DNA from 2 places in the Sediminibacillus dalangtanensis genome. Region 2 is predicted to be linked to the other one. Evidence: riboswitches for the same ligand, from Rfam matches in the RefSeq annotation. Region 2 holds a riboswitch; the other holds the start of a gene.

Region 1 (7,787 bases), 660 kb from region 2:
AAGCGGTAATGAATCGTATTGATATGAACGTTTAGCTGGCGGGCAGTTTCTGCTATATGCAAGTTATTTGCCAAAAACACATTCAAGGTGGCCAAGAGATCTGAATGCTGTGGAAGCTCACCCAGGCAGCGATGGATGAAGGCGGTTTTGGTTGCTGGTGTCAGGTCTTCGATGCACAACTCCAACAGCAAATCTTCATATAGAACGAGGGAAGCCCTTTTTATTGCGATGGCAAGGGTTTTTTCTGTCTTCTGCACCAAGTGTCTCATTTTCTCTGGAGGTCCGGGCGGCCCCACTGCTATTTCTGGCAAAAATCCGAATCGTTTTATAAAGTCCTGCTGAAACCGGATCAGCAAACAGGAGTAATCGGCGGATACCTTTGTTTCCAGTGGTTTCGACTCATCATGTAAAAGCAGGCAGCAATCATTTCCCCAGCTAAGTACGATGTCGTTCGTTCTTTTTTCCAACCAATCCCGGGTGTTTCGATAAAATTCGGAGGCGCTTTTGTTGTCTGAGGCGGAAAAGTGGATAAGGGTACAGCGCTTCCAGGAGGACATATCGATACCTAATAGCCGTCCGTTGTTTAGGAATACTTCATCTGGTTTTTCCTGCTGAACCCAATCGAAAAGATATGCCTCCAGCCGCCGCGTTTTCCACTCTGCCTGCTGGAAGTACATATTTTCCTGAATCAGCAGCTCTGTCATTTTCTTTACCAGCGATCCAAAAGGCGCAACCGTTTCCGGGCGGCCGGTAATTCCGATGACACCGATGGGCAATCCTTCGAAATAGATGGGCAAGTTGATTCCGGCTTTTACCCCGGTCATGTTCGCTTTGTCCGCTTCCGAAAGAATCAGCTCTGTTTTTCTTTGGCAGGCTATTACAGCACCTTCATGATAACTGTCGATCCGGTCCTTATCTGTGCTGGCGATGATGATGCCATCAGGGTCGACAATGATCAGGTGTTCATCGAGTAGCGGCTTCACTTCTGATACGATTTTTCTGCCTAATGCAGGGGTCAAATACATGACGGCATCCCCTTCGTGTTTAGTTTGATAGAAAGCTAGAAAACTTTTAGCACTAATTTGTTTTTTTGGGCGAGTAAAGTCCTTGGTAAGATTTTAGCAAACAAACCTGCAATCGTATACAACGTTGTATTACCGCCCTTTTTTTCGGTGAATTCGTTTAATTCAGATGCCTACTGGCCATACTAATGCTAGAAACTACCAAACCGGAACGGAGGTCTGTAGTAGATGAAGGATGAAATCGCACTGAAGGAATTGTATTACCAAGTGTTGAAGACGTGTTTTGCCTATGAAATCCATATGGAACCTGGAATGACCTTTATCGATATGTGGAAAGCGCTTATTGTAAAGATGGATGACCAAACAAAAGCTGTATTGAAAGCAAGGCTTCAGGAGGATGTCCAAGAGAAGCGAGGCACCACTTTTGAAAAGATGCTGTTGCTGCTAGAAAGACAGGAAAAAAGCTTGAAAGAGTCCCGGAAGCAGATTGGATGATGGAGGGATATGAATAAAGCTGTATAGAGTCGAAAGCAGGCAGGTAAACCAGTAAAAAGGCTTTCATCTGGTCGTTGAAGCACGAAAGCAGGCAGATAAACGGTAAAAAGAACTTCATTCGATAGAAGAAGAGCAAGCAGAATAATTTTAACGTTTCTACTTTTTCTAAGTTCATCCGCCCTTTCGTTTTCTCTATCAAGGAGGTGGGCAAGGCTCTTGTGCTTTTGTTCTATTATTACCTCACATTTTTTTGTTTCCGGGGCCAAAGGAAGTAACTGATGGTGGCAAGCGTATCAATTCCCAAGGCCAATGCCCACACTCTGATTATTCCTGTTAAAGCTTCCGTTCGCTCTGTATCTCCAATTATAAAAATCGTGGCAGCAAGCAGCCCGGCGCCGATGACAAAAGCCAGTATATGGCGCAGCCATCCTTTCGCATAATATTTGGCATATTCATATCCGTAGCGTTTTTGCGGTTTTGATTCCTGCTGCTTAAGAATATAATATTGGAAGCGTTGGTCGGCCCATGCTATCATACTTTTCCCGAATGCAATCGAGCTTCCGATATAAATAGCGGCTATACCGTGAGCAGCAGTGGCCTCAGCTCCCCGATATAAATCAAAACCTGCCAGAATCAGCAGAATTAAGTCAATTACCGGTGTCATCGCCAGTAAAACGAGTCCTGCTTTCTCTTTTTTCCATAAGTAACGGGTGACCAGACCAGCAATGATGGCAATCCAAAAGGCAATTTCACAGACAATGATCAACCAGACAATACCATTCAACTATCTTCCCTCCCCCTTGAACTCTCTATCAACTTTTAAAATTTTCTCCTATCGTTTTTTAGTACGGTTGTATCAGATAAAAAAAGCATAGCACATTCAATTATTTAATACAATTGTATTAAATAATTGAATGTTCGTTTCCGAATTGCTATCGTAAGAATATGCCAAAAAAAGTGAATCATGAACAGCGTAGAAATAAAATAGCAGAAGCAGCATGGCGGGTCATTTTGGAAAATGGAATGGAAGGGGCGACCGTTCGTAAGATAGCAGAAAAGGCAGGGCTGTCACTTGGGGCCCTGCGCTATTATTTTTCCAACCAGGAGGATTTGATTCTTTATTCCATGCGTTTAGTCAAGGAAAGAGCTTCGGAACGAATCGAGCGGATTATCCACCGTGACGGATCGCCCAAACAGAAGATGCTCGACGTTTTACTGGAAATCGTACCAACGAACAAGCAGACCAGAGCAGAGATGGAGGTGTGGTTTACGTTTGTCAGCTATGCCCGTTATCACCCTCACTTATTGGAGGAGGAAGGGGATGGCATTTTAGCAGCTATTCAGCTGATGTTTGAGTATATGGAGACAAATGGTTTGCTACGGCCAGGTGTCGATAGGCAGCTTGAGATCGAGAGACTGTATGCGATGGTCGATGGATTGGCGCTTCACGCCATGCTGGAACCGGAACGGTTAACCGAAAAGCAGGTGGAAAAGGTCATCGCCAGTCAGTTGGAAGTTATATGTGAGTAACGAATGAAAGGGGAGATGGATGATGACAGCAATACAACGATTGACTGAAAAGGATTTCCCGGAGATTTTCGCTTTGTCCCAATTTGCCTTTCAATATGAACTGTCTGCGGAGGAAAGGCAGAAAAAAATAGAAGAAACAAAACATCACAAAATCTGGGGCTGGATGGAACAGGGAACACTTGCCGGCAAACTGCACCTCCATTCGTTATCCTGCTATCTGAACGGTAAAGAATTTGCAATGGGTGGAATCGGCAACGTAGCGACCTGGCCGGAGTATCGACGCCAGGGTATCGTAAAGCACCTGTTGCATCATGCGCTTCTTGACATGAAAGAAAATGGTCAAACATTGTCTTTCCTGCACCCGTTCTCCTTTCCTTTTTACCGGAAATACGGGTGGGAGCTGGCCTTTACAAACAAACACTATTCGCTGCCGATCAACCAGTTGAAGAAAGACTGGAATGGAAGCGGCTATGTCCGCAGGGTGCAAAAAGATATCGGGTTGTTGCACTCCCTTTATAGCAGTTTCGCCAAGAATTACAATGGCATGCTGGTAAGGGATGAACGGTGGTGGGAGCAAAGGGTGCTGACTGGAAACGAGCAAATCGCTGTGACCTATAATGAGCAGGATGAAGCCGAAGGGTATCTTATTTACTACGTCAAGAATGACATTCTCACTGTTGAGGAGTTTGTTTACTTGTCGTTAAATGGTTGGGGTTTACTCATGCAATTCATTGCCAACCATGACTCGATGGTGGAAAAAGTGGAAATGGAAATGCCGGAAAATGATTTGTTGCCTTTGAAGATGGATGAGCCAAGGTTTCCGCAGGAGATTAAGCCTTATTTCATGGCCCGGATTGTCGATGTGCCAGCATTTCTGAAAGCTTATCCTTTTCGGTCCAAAAACGTTTCGCTGCCTGTTCACCTGCATGTGGAAGATGATTTTTTGCCTGATAATGCAGGGAGTTATCGCATTGAGGGTGGGCAAGTTGTTCGCATCGAAGATGAAATTCTTGAGGAAAACGCCATTTTCTGCACAATCCAACAGCTTACTGTGATGCTTCTTGGCGCAAAGCGGCCTTCGGAGTTGTATGCTGCGGGAATGTTCAGCGGCAGCCCCAAGGAAGTGGAATTGCTTGATGAAATGCTGCCTGTCCGGCAGACGTATCTTACAGACTTTTTCTAGTTGGAGACTAAGCGGCAAGTTTTGCTTCTTTTCGTAAGGGAATAATGTTTTATACTTCAATCCTTGCGAAAGAAGGGGATAAATATGGATATACCTTCCACGAAGGCAGAAATAGACCAACAACATAAACAAGCAAAGCCATGGATCCGTCGTTTTGGAAGGATAGGATACATGGCACAGGGAATTGTATTTGCCTTAATCGGATTCCTTGCTTTGCTGGCAGCTGCAGGATTTGGCGGAAAAACCGCTGGTACGAGCGGTATGTTTCAATCGCTTGCCGCTCTTCCGCTCGGTGAGATCCTGGTTTGGATCATTGGAATCGGACTGTTCGGTTATATTGTCTGGCAATGATCAGAGCATTTAAAGACCCGGATGACTATGGAAAGGGGATACGGGGATTGGCCATTCGTACCGGCTTCTTCATCAGCGCGCTGATTTATGGCGGAATTTCGTTTAAGGCGCTGAAAATCGCGGTACATGCAGGAAGTGGCGGGAATTCTGAGCAGACAATGTCGGCAAAACTTTTATCCCAGCCGTATGGTCCGTGGCTGCTTGGGATTTTTGGCTTTGTCGTTTTTTGTTTTGCCATTTATGAAGCGGGTATCGGGATAAAAGGCAGTTACATGAAAAAGTTCAAGCAGGGCGAAATGGAGGAAAAGGAAGAAAAGGTTGCAAGAATCGCCGGAAAAATCGGGATGATTTCCCGGGGAATAGTCTTTGGGCTTATCGGTTTCTTCTTTGTGCAGACAGCTGTCACAACAAACCCTGATAAAGCAAAGGGTTTGGATGAAGCGTTGTCTGAGCTCGCTCAGCAGCCGTATGGCAGTTGGAAGCTCGGCGTCGTTTCGCTTGGCTTTATATTATTCGGTCTGTACCAGGTTTTTCGGGGGACGTTATCAAAAAATGGATTATGGAAGCTAAAGAACAGCAGGAGTGCCGATTGTTGGACATCCCTGCTATTTTTTATTATTTATATCCCTTTTATAAGACACAATATTCCGAAAAATGCAAGCGATTAAATTTTAGAAATAAAAAATATCTGCATTATTTGTAAATTTATGTTGAAAAGTGAAAAATGACACAGTATACTTACTAAAGAACTACAAACGAATGTGAATAATTTCTGATAAAGGCAAACTAATCGAAAGGTTAGGACGCAAAGCCCAGGGTCTAAGGTTATGTCATGAGTCATTATACTCACGCGTAATTATGATCGCCTGGCTGCCAACACTTGATTTAATAGAAATCAAGCTATGTCTGGCTGTTCCTGATTAGGAAGAGCTATTTTTTTGGGATTTTTAGTAAAAACGAGGTGATGTGTTACTGTCTGGATAAAAATGATGGTTTGGTTTATAGGGGGATGAAGACAGAAATTTTTGGGGAATACGAAGGAAAGATTGGTGTGAGTTGGAATTGAATATTATTGTGGTGAAAGATCGTTGTCTATTAAGAGATGGTATTATCAATGCATTGATGAATAAGTATCCATCTCATTCAGTCAAAGCTGTTTCTTATAGTGAATGCCAAACCCTTATGCAAGTTGGGGAAACTGTAGACCTATTGATCGTCGACATTGACACAGATAGTCATTCCATTATGGAATTGATTGATTGGCAGAAACAAAAAGAAGAAAAGGTGATTGTTTGGACTGCAGATCCCGATATTTCCAGGCTGAACGACTGGTTTCAAAAGGGGTTGGATGGCTATTTTTTCAACGGCATGCAGCCAGAGGAATTGTCGAATGGTATTGATTGCGTCTTAGAAGGTCATGTATATGTACATCCCAAGCTCTCGACGGTTTTGTTTCAGGATTACTTGAAGATTTCAAACAAGGTGGTCGAACAACCAGTCGGAATTCTGACAGAACGGGAATGGAATGTACTGGAGTTGCTTACGAAAGGCTTTAGTAATGATAAAATTGCCAAATTCTTATTTATTACAGAGAAAACAGTTAAGAATCACGTGAGTTCTATCTTTAGAAAACTAAATGTGCCAGACCGGACGAATGCCGTTTTGTATGCATTACGGCAACGCTGGTTTTATCTATAAAAAATTCAACAGGGAAGTCACATAAAATACAGCTGCCAGAGAACTTACTGCTGCATGCTGCAACAAGGGGTAGAGAAATATGTGGAAAAAGATTAAGTTACCCAGCCTGAAGTTTTCAAATGTGAGCATTGGCTGGAAGTATGGGGCCAGTTTAATTGTTGTTTTTATTTTGTTCGGTATCTCTGCAGGTATTGTTACTACCCTCATCAATGGGATCGGCAATAATATTGATGAAGTGGACAGAAGAGGAGACCGGGCGATAAAGGTGACAGAAATGGGTTCCCTGATCAGATCCAAATCGGTACGAATCGCCAGTTACTTGAATAACGATGATTCTCGCTACATAGATGAATATAACGAGCGTATGGATCGATTTAATGCGTTAGAGAATGAATTGAAGGCGAAAATGGATACATCCGAAGAAAAGGAACTTTTTTCCCAAATCCTGGAGAACGACAAGCGGATGAACGATTTGTTCCTGGAAGTGATCATTCCGGCAGTGGAACAAGATGAAGCATCCCTGCTTGCAAATTTAAAAGTGGAATCCGACCAGCTTCGTTCAGAGACTGTGCAATTATTGGATAGCTTGCGGGAAACAGTAGTTGCTGATCGTCAATTGGCTATTAATGAAGCATCAAATAGTTCCGCTGTAGCCAGAAACGTATTACTTATAGCGATGGCAGCCTCTGTGGTTTTAGGTGGTTTGCTTGTCTTTCTGATCAGCCGTTCTGTTATCATGAATATGAATAAAGTCATTTATGTCAGTGATCAGATTGCCGATGGAAATCTGGCAGTTGATTCAGTTGATTACGATGGTAAGGATGAAATCGGCCGTCTTGCTGCTTCTATTAACACGATGGGTTACAGTCTGAAGGAGATGGTAGAGAAAATTGCCGGGATCTCCGAAACAGTTAGCGGTCAAAGTGAAGAATTGACGCAGTCGGCCAACGAAGTGAAGGCCGGTTCCCAACAGGTGGCTACCACTATGCAGGAATTGGCATCAGGTTCAGAGTCGCAGGCGAACAGCGCTTCTGAATTGGCCTCTGTTATGGGGGATTTCTCTCAAAAAGTACAGGAGGCAAATGAAAGTGGCGCCCATATCGACGAAACATCCAGCCGTGTGCTCGGAATGACGAAAGATGGAAGTGGCTTGATGGAGTCATCGATTGAACAAATGCAAAAGATCGATACAATCGTGCAAGATGCAGTGAAAAAAGTGCAAGGATTAGATTCCCAGTCACAGGAAATCTCCAAGCTTGTATCGGTGATCAAAGATATCGCTGAACAAACCAACTTGCTTGCGCTGAACGCTGCGATTGAAGCCGCTCGTGCTGGTGAACATGGAAAAGGGTTTGCAGTTGTAGCCGATGAAGTAAGAAAACTGGCTGAGCAGGTTGGAGTCTCTGTAACGGATATTACAAACATTGTAAGCAATATCCAGACGGAATCCAGCAATGTAACAGAGTCGCTACAAGGTGGCTATAAAGAGGTTGAACAAGGGACTAGTC
Region 2 (7,787 bases):
GCAAGCCCGCTTGTAGAAACGGTGATATGTCTCGCCCCGATGGAAAGCCCCTTCTGGTCATTGACCACCCGGAAGAAGTCCATCATATTCGTGTAGTTATCGAACGGTTCGCCGATACCCATGACGACAATGTGGCTGACCCTCTCATCCTTGCCCGCACCATCTAAATGATGTTGGACATTCATGATTTGTTCAACAATTTCGCCGCTGGAAAGGTCGCGATTTTTTCGCAGCAAGCCGCTGGCACAGAATGTACAGCCGATGTTACAGCCAACCTGCGTGGTCACACAGACCGAAAGTCCATAATTGAATCGCATCAATACCGTTTCGATCAGGTTTCCATCCTGAAGCTCGAACAGGAACTTGATTGTCCCATCTTTTGATTCCTGCTTGATCGCCTGTTTCAATGTCTGCACGACAAAGTGTTCCTCCAGCAATTCAATGCAGTCCTTATTCACGTTTTTCATATCTTTAAAAGCGGTAACCCGTTTTTTATATAACCAATCCCAAACCTGCTTGGCACGGAACTTTTTCTGACCATGCTCGGTAAGCCAAGACGTCAGTTGATCGAAAGTTAATCCATAAATGGATTGTTTGTTCATTTGTTACCCTCATTTCAGTAGGTTTCCTTAATTTTTTCCTATACCCATACTACTGAATGTATCGCCATGTAGCAAGTCCCGGTTGCGCGATTCCTTCGTTTTAAGCCATCCAGGCTCTGGTGGCCCATACCATTCGGATAAAAAATTGGATGATATTGCCGAATAGGAACAGGGCATGACCTCTCTATCATCCCTTCCTAAAAATCAGCGGCAAATGCCTTTACTTATCCTTTTCATCAACCAGCCGTGTTTCAGACTGCAAAGAAACGCCGCCATAAACAAGAGACCTTTCGTACTTACCCGGCAATCTAGGCATTTCCAATAGACCTCTGCTCCAACCCTTTACCGGCAAATCCAAGCAACTTCTTTTCCCGGGTCCGTTAAATTTTACGCTACATAGTTGATTGCAAAAAACTGGCCTTTTGGTGATTGGCTACGTGTTTCTTTCATCCAAATTTAAATACAAAGGAAATAGTGATAACTGGTAGAATCTCTATTTCTTTCGTCAAAGAAACGACATAGGGAACGGAAACAGGGCTTTTGACTCCACTCTAAATGTCTTGTATGTTATGAACGTAAATCCCTAGTAAACAACTATGAGTAATAATAGAATCCAAACATAAAGGAGTCATTCGATGAAAAAAGTATGGAGAGGCTACCTTGATACATCCTTGATTGTTAAAATAACCACCGCCCTTATACTCGGCGTCATAACCGGCCTTCTATTTGGCAGTGAGGCGTCCATATTAGAACCACTTGGCGATTTATTGATACGTCTGCTTAAATTCCTGATCATTCCTTTGGTATTGTTTACGCTGATGGTAGGCATCAATCAAACGAAAACCGGCAGTCTCGGAAGGACGGGCGGGAAAGTGTTCCTTTACTACATTGTTTCCTCTGCCTTTGCCATTATCATCGGCGTTACCATCGCCGGCGTTTTCCAACCGGGTACCGGGATGACCCTGGGAAACAGTGAAGCGGTCGAGGTTCCGGACAATCCAGGTATGGCAAGTGTCTTGCTCAATATCGTTCCGGACAATATTGCCACGGCTTTTACGGAGCTGAATCTGCTCGGAATCATTTTTACTGCTTTTGCATTCGGAATCGCCATTTCTTCTCTGCGTTCTTCAGAAAACTATGCGGAACTGGGGGAAAATGTCTATAACGTCATCAACGGATTGAATGAAGCAACACTGACCATCATGAAGGTGATCCTGCAATATGTCCCGATTGGGATTTTTGCGATTGTCGCAAACACAGTCGGCAGCCAGGGGTTCGATACGTTACTTGAACTTGGCAACATGGTTGCCGTTCTTTATATCGCCTTGATTGCCCAAGTTCTGCTATATGCCGTTTTCCTTCTTCTGGCCAAGTTCAGCCCGGGGCGCTTTTTCTCCCAGGCTCGAACTCCGATGCTGACCGCGTTCGCCACCCAAAGCAGTTCAGGGACATTACCGTTGACCTTGAACGCTGCTGATAATTTAGGACTGTCCCGCAGCCTCTACGGTTTCAACCTGCCGCTCGGAGCCACGATAAACATGGATGGTGCAGCCATCCGAATCGCCGTTTCTGCAGTTTTTGCGGCCAATATAATCGGTGACCCGCTTAGCTTTACGGATATGCTGCAGGTTGTATTAATCGGGACACTCGCCTCGATCGGCACGGCGGGTGTTCCCGGGGCCGGAATCATCATGATCGCCACGGTTTTCGCCCAGCTGAACCTGCCGATGGAAGCAGTCGGTCTTCTGACAGCTATCGATGCCCTTGTCGGGATGGGCTGTACCGCCCTCAATGTCACCGGCGACCTGGTCGGCACCTCGATTATTGACAAAACCGAAGCAAGAAAACCAAAAACAGCTGCCAATGGATGATCATTGTTATCCCAGCCTGTCTACGCTTGGTGTAGGCAGGCTTTTTGCTGTTAAATAATCTTTTTAATTGAAGGGATTCTCCTCCATATAGAGAAGTAATTAGATTAACAGTCTTAAAAACAGGAGGATAACAATGACACCATCATCCTTTTCTAAGCATCCGATCATACAAGCACCCATGGCCGGGGGAACAGCGAATCCAGCATTGGCAGCAGCGGTGTGCAATGCCGGGGGACTCGGCTTCCTTGCTGCCGGCTACAAGACCGCTCAGCAAATGCGGGAGGAAATCAAGCAAACTCGAAAACTAACGAGCGGCCCTTTTGGAGTCAATCTATTTGTCCCAAGCGAGGATACGGCAGAGTCTGCAACACTCCACGCCTATGCCGACAGACTAGAACACACAGCGAAGCGGTTAGCTGTGTCCCCAGGTGAACCCAGAAACGATGACGACGACTGGGAGAACAAGCTTGAAGTAATAATCGACGAGCACATCCCGATTGTCAGTTTTACCTTTGGCTGCCCCGCTCCCAACGTCCTGGACAGATTAAAACAAAGCGGCAGCTATGTCATCGTAACCGTCACTTCGCCTGAGGAAGCCGCTGAAGCTGCTCATGCAGGAGCAGATGCCTTGTGTCTGCAAGGAATAGAAGCCGGCGGCCACCGCAGTACGTTTCAAAACAACGACGAAACGGAAGATTTTTCGCTCCTTCCTTTACTGCGCCTGGTTAAGCAGCAGGTAGATCTCCCCTTGATTGCCGCCGGAGGCATCATGCATGGACAAGATATTGCTGCTTTGCTGACGGGGCGGGGGCGGAAGCTGTCCAATTGGGCACTGCCTTTTTGCGTTGTCCGGAGAGTGGGGCAAAACCCCTGCATAAACAGGCACTTGCAGGCAACCGTTTCTCGGGAACAATGGTAACCCGAGCGTTTACCGGAAGACGGGCCCGGGGGCTGAAAAATGCGTTTATCCAGCAAAATGAAGGAGCTGTCCCTGCAGCCTATCCTTTTGTCCACTACATGACCAAGCCGATTCGAAAAGCTGCGGCAGAAGCAGGGGACCTGGAAGCAATGGCGTTATAGGCTGGACAAAGCTATCGGATGGCCTTGGATTTACCGGCTGCGGAAATCGTTACAAGGCTAATGGAGCAGCAGCAGAGAGCATTTCAAGCGCAACAAAAGGCTGGACATAACAAAAAATCATGATGATAACAGGGATAGGAAAAAATCTTTTTATGGATTCGGTGATTGGACAATGTTAGTAAAAGCGAAGTAAGGTGGACTTTCCTTAAATGGACTTCCCTTCATTCTGTTGATTGAGTTGCGTTTGCAACCGCTGCGGCAAGATACTTCGCTTTCCACGGGCACGACTTCAACTTCCTCAGTAAGCACAAAACGCTGTCTTCCGGGATTTTCAGTTCGTGCTGTTCCCGCAGGAGTCTCCATAGGCAATTAAATATATAATTTCCTATACAAAGTAAAAACAGGCTTGATTTTGTCAGGCCTGTCCTCTTTAACTCCCTCCTTCGTTACAATAAACGGAAACACGATAAAATTGGCTGTGCATCAGGCACTCTCCTTCATGCATAAGGCATTTTCCATCGGGTTCGTTCATGAAAAAAATCCTTGTGGTGAAAATAATTGTTAACAGAATAGGTATTATGTAGTATATTAGAAAAAAATAGAGTATAGTTTGCCGAATTTATAGTTCTTTTTTCTTATTTGCTTTTTCTCATTCTTACTCTATTTTAAAAAAATTGAAAGGATGAGTGGAATGAAAGTTACACTGCAAAATGAAGCGGGTTTAACAAAAGTAGTGAAGGTAGGCTTTAGTTGGACTACTTTCTTTTTTGGATTTTTCCCTGCCTTGTTCCGCGGGGATTTAAAATGGGCGGCGATTATGTTCATAATTGAAGCCATTCTTGGTTCTTTTACATTAGGAATTGGGGCTTGGATAAGCGGGGTAGTTTTTTCCTTTGTCTATAACAAAATCTACATAAAAGAGCTTATCGAGAAAGGCTACAAACCTGCTGATGAAACAGCCAAAGCGCAATTAGAGCAAAAACAAATCCTTTCTCCAACAGCTTAACCTTTTCTATTAGCTTCAGTGGAGAACGCAAGATAAAACGCTTGGATGAATTCATTATCATTATCCAAGCGTTTATTTGTTATCCCCGGTGATAACCAGATTTTCCCTTCTTTATGAATGGACATGATCAGCACAAAATAATTAGGCCTCCCCGGTTTGATTCACCTTGCTTTGCTCCTGTTTGGCAATCAACGCATAGTACGTGACATTCCGCTTAAACTGACCTTGTTTTTTTAAAAACTCCTGCAACTCCTCTATCCCGATCCCTAGATCCTTCGCTTCTACCATCAAATCCACCCACTCCTGATCAAGCTTTTCATAAAAGTCCACGGTAATTCCCTCCTAAAATACATATGTATTTCAGGCGGCCCAGCCGTCATTATTGTTACCAATAGAAGACCTGTGGCTTTGCGTCCCTATCTTTCAACAGGTTTGCCTTTATCTGAGTTTTTCCGGCAAGAAGCATGAATGAGAACCCTGACATTCGATTTTTTCTTAACCCCATTTTACAAGATGACTCATTACACCTTCATTACATAACCCTTTAAAAAGGGTAATGGACCGAAAAAGATAAAGAAATTTTTTAAATGGTAACCAAAAAAACAGACATGATGGAAAACTCCTCCCATCAGGGACCAAAAAATACCCCTAGCGGCAGTTTTCGGTTTCCTTCATTTTAGTTTGTTTTTATATGAATTCCGAGGTTCCTTCAAATACAGCATCCGATCGTTCAGTTCCTCGTCTTCACCATAGTAGCTACCGTATAATTCCAGATAGAAAGCAGCTGATTTATAATCCCTTGCATCTTCAAACCAGTCGGCCAAAAACAAAGCCATGTCAGCCCATTGCTTCTCAATCCAGCTGCGCATTTCAAGAAACCAGTCTTCATATAATCCAGGCATCATGTTTTCACTCTGTTCAGACAGCAGCTGTTTAAATCTTGCCACCTTTTCTTCGTCGCCTTTCAAGCGATTTGCCAGACGGATTGCATCGATTAGACTCTGGAGATCCGATTTTACTTTTGCTTGGAGAAAAACATGTTCCCTGTCCGTTATCAATATTGGACTTTCATAGGCAAAATTATTTTTTTCCAACAACTGTTTCAAATGATGCAATGCTACACGCAGACGATTCCTGGCGTTGTCCAAGTCGGCTTCAGGCCAGAATAGGTCACAAAGCTCCTCTCTGGTTGCTGATTGTTGAATGCTCAAATAGATTAGGAGCTGTTTCGCCTTCCGTTTTCCCCATCCTTCAAATAATCGGTTACCATTCAAATAAACCGAAAAACCATGGATCGTATTTACCAGAAGAATATTGTCCTGTCCGGATGTTTCCATTTCCTGCTGCATCAACCCTCTTATTTCGGAGTACAATTCAGACGTCAGGTGTTTTTGGTAGTCATATTCCTGCAAACTGATGAAAGAAGTGGAATTCCGATGTTTCTTGATGAAACCGTCGATCCAGTCGGCAACCAATTTTGGCTGATCCATTTGAATCATGAATGCAGCCTCAGGCACGGTATAACACCTTGCATTCGGATTAAAATTCAGGATGGCACTGGAAAGTTCAGGTGGAAATATAATATCCTCTGAACCGGACAAAATCAGAATAGGAACCCTTATCCTGCGTAGGTTTTCGACCCCATCTGGGCCAAAACCGGTGTGGAACAATTCAAAGTAGACCGTCGTAGATACCTTTTTGTAAGCATTCAGCAGTGTAGAAGCCTTTGCTTCTGTGGGTATATAGCAAGCTTTATCGACGATTTCTTTTCCCATGGCCAGCATGTTGTCCTTCCCGTCAACCATATACTTCCTCTGACTGACAACCTTGTCCCCCATCTGTTTCGGATAATGGATGGGTACACTGAACAATACCACTGTCCTCAATTGGTCAGGCTGCTGCCCCGCTATCTTGATACCGATAAACCCACCCAGCCCCTGTCCGATTAAATGATATGCTTCTATTGATAATTCCTTCATCAAGAAGGTAAGATCCTCTGTCAGCAAATCGATGTTTCTTTTCTCCCTGCCTGCATCGCTGTCTCCATGACCTCGCAAATCATAGCGTAAAATATGATAATGTTTACGAAAATAAGGAATGACAAAATCCCATGAGTACATATCCAAGCCAACTCCATGGATAAGAATCAGCGTTTCGTTGGCAAACGGGTCTTGCGATTCAATCCACTGGTAATGAATCGTTAAATCACCACGTTTCATGCAGGACATTCGACCGCCTCCTGTTTGGTAGACTAAGTAAAAATGACTAAATTTTCTTACTACTATGGTTCGCTAAAAGTGTGGAAATTCCTTTATACTCGGTCGTTTGGGGTTCCAAACGACAGCTTGGTGGAGAGATGTTTCCTGAGCATGCAAGAAACTGCCAGTTTATGGTATGCTTGAAAGGATATCCTTAGAACCAGACACAAGTAGGTGAATCGATGGAGCAAAACGCATTGCAGGTGGCTAAAAACTATCAAAAGCAGCGCCAATGGGGGAAAGCGGCAGCACTTTTTCAGCAGTACATGAAAAACAACCAGGAAAACTGTGATGCTACCGTATTTGCTGCTTATGCGCGCAGTCTGCGTTTTACCGGAGAGACAGATAAGGCAGAAAAAGTCCTGCAAACAGGAAAACGACAGCATCCTGAAAGTGAACGGATTTTATTGGAATTCCATAACCTTTATGACTTTTTAGGGCAATGGGAGACTGCTGAAGAAATAGCAAAATCCCTGATCAAGAAAAACCCCAACAAACCAAACTACCATTTCCGATTGGGAAGGACCTATTCGTTTTTAGAGAAACCAAAGCAGGCAAAAAAAGCCTATCGGAAAGCATTGGAGCAGCAGCACGGCCTTTCCTTCAAACAGCTGACAACAAAAATCCAAGCCGGTTTCGCAACAAATCCCGAGGAGGTCTCTTCGACCTATGTATTCATGGACGGGAAGAACAATTTAGGTGCCTTCATCCACGACTATAAAGGAAAGAAATACTTTACAAAAATTGCTTCTTATAAAAACAACAAGGTGGGCGCCGGCCGGGAAGAAACCTTCTACAAGCAATTGTCCGCAGACTTTCCGCAACTGGAAGGCTTGGCACCGAAGTATATCGATGCACAAGTGATCGATAAAATCGCTTATTTAACGATTGAATGGATAGATGCTGTCCCGGCTGCACAAAAAGATATCAAAACGATTATCCCGGCAGTCCAGCGTTTATCCAGTATTGG

Evidence for each region. Region 2 has a riboswitch for cyclic di-GMP ahead of ERJ70_RS18530 (anti-repressor SinI family protein). Riboswitches for the same ligand answer to the same signal wherever they lie in the genome.
Region 1: linked by a shared signal. The riboswitch ahead of ERJ70_RS15605 (response regulator transcription factor) and the one ahead of ERJ70_RS18530 (anti-repressor SinI family protein) in region 2 are both predicted to bind cyclic di-GMP.

The regions. Positions count from the first base shown of each region.
Region 1 is NZ_CP046956.1:3,142,426-3,150,212, reverse strand. It holds gene ERJ70_RS15635 (CdaR family transcriptional regulator) at 1-1,025, opposite strand, end outside; gene ERJ70_RS15630 (hypothetical protein) at 1,251-1,517, shown strand; gene ERJ70_RS15625 (hypothetical protein) at 1,753-2,301, opposite strand; gene ERJ70_RS15620 (TetR/AcrR family transcriptional regulator) at 2,463-3,047, shown strand; gene ERJ70_RS15615 (GNAT family N-acetyltransferase) at 3,067-4,230, shown strand; gene ERJ70_RS20055 (DUF1206 domain-containing protein) at 4,315-4,581, shown strand; gene ERJ70_RS15610 (DUF1206 domain-containing protein) at 4,536-5,249, shown strand; cyclic di-GMP riboswitch class I at 5,352-5,459, shown strand; gene ERJ70_RS15605 (response regulator transcription factor) at 5,644-6,279, shown strand; gene ERJ70_RS15600 (methyl-accepting chemotaxis protein) at 6,359-7,787, shown strand, end outside.
Region 2 is NZ_CP046956.1:3,802,528-3,810,314, forward strand. It holds gene rlmN (dual-specificity RNA methyltransferase RlmN) at 1-602, opposite strand, end outside; gene ERJ70_RS18515 (dicarboxylate/amino acid:cation symporter) at 1,238-2,473, shown strand; partial or broken gene ERJ70_RS18520 (NAD(P)H-dependent flavin oxidoreductase) at 2,607-3,676, shown strand; gene ERJ70_RS18525 (DUF2628 domain-containing protein) at 4,245-4,559, shown strand; gene ERJ70_RS18530 (anti-repressor SinI family protein) at 4,701-4,889, opposite strand; cyclic di-GMP riboswitch class I at 4,920-5,006, opposite strand; gene ERJ70_RS18535 (alpha/beta hydrolase) at 5,231-6,787, opposite strand; gene ERJ70_RS18540 (phosphotransferase) at 7,000-7,787, shown strand, end outside.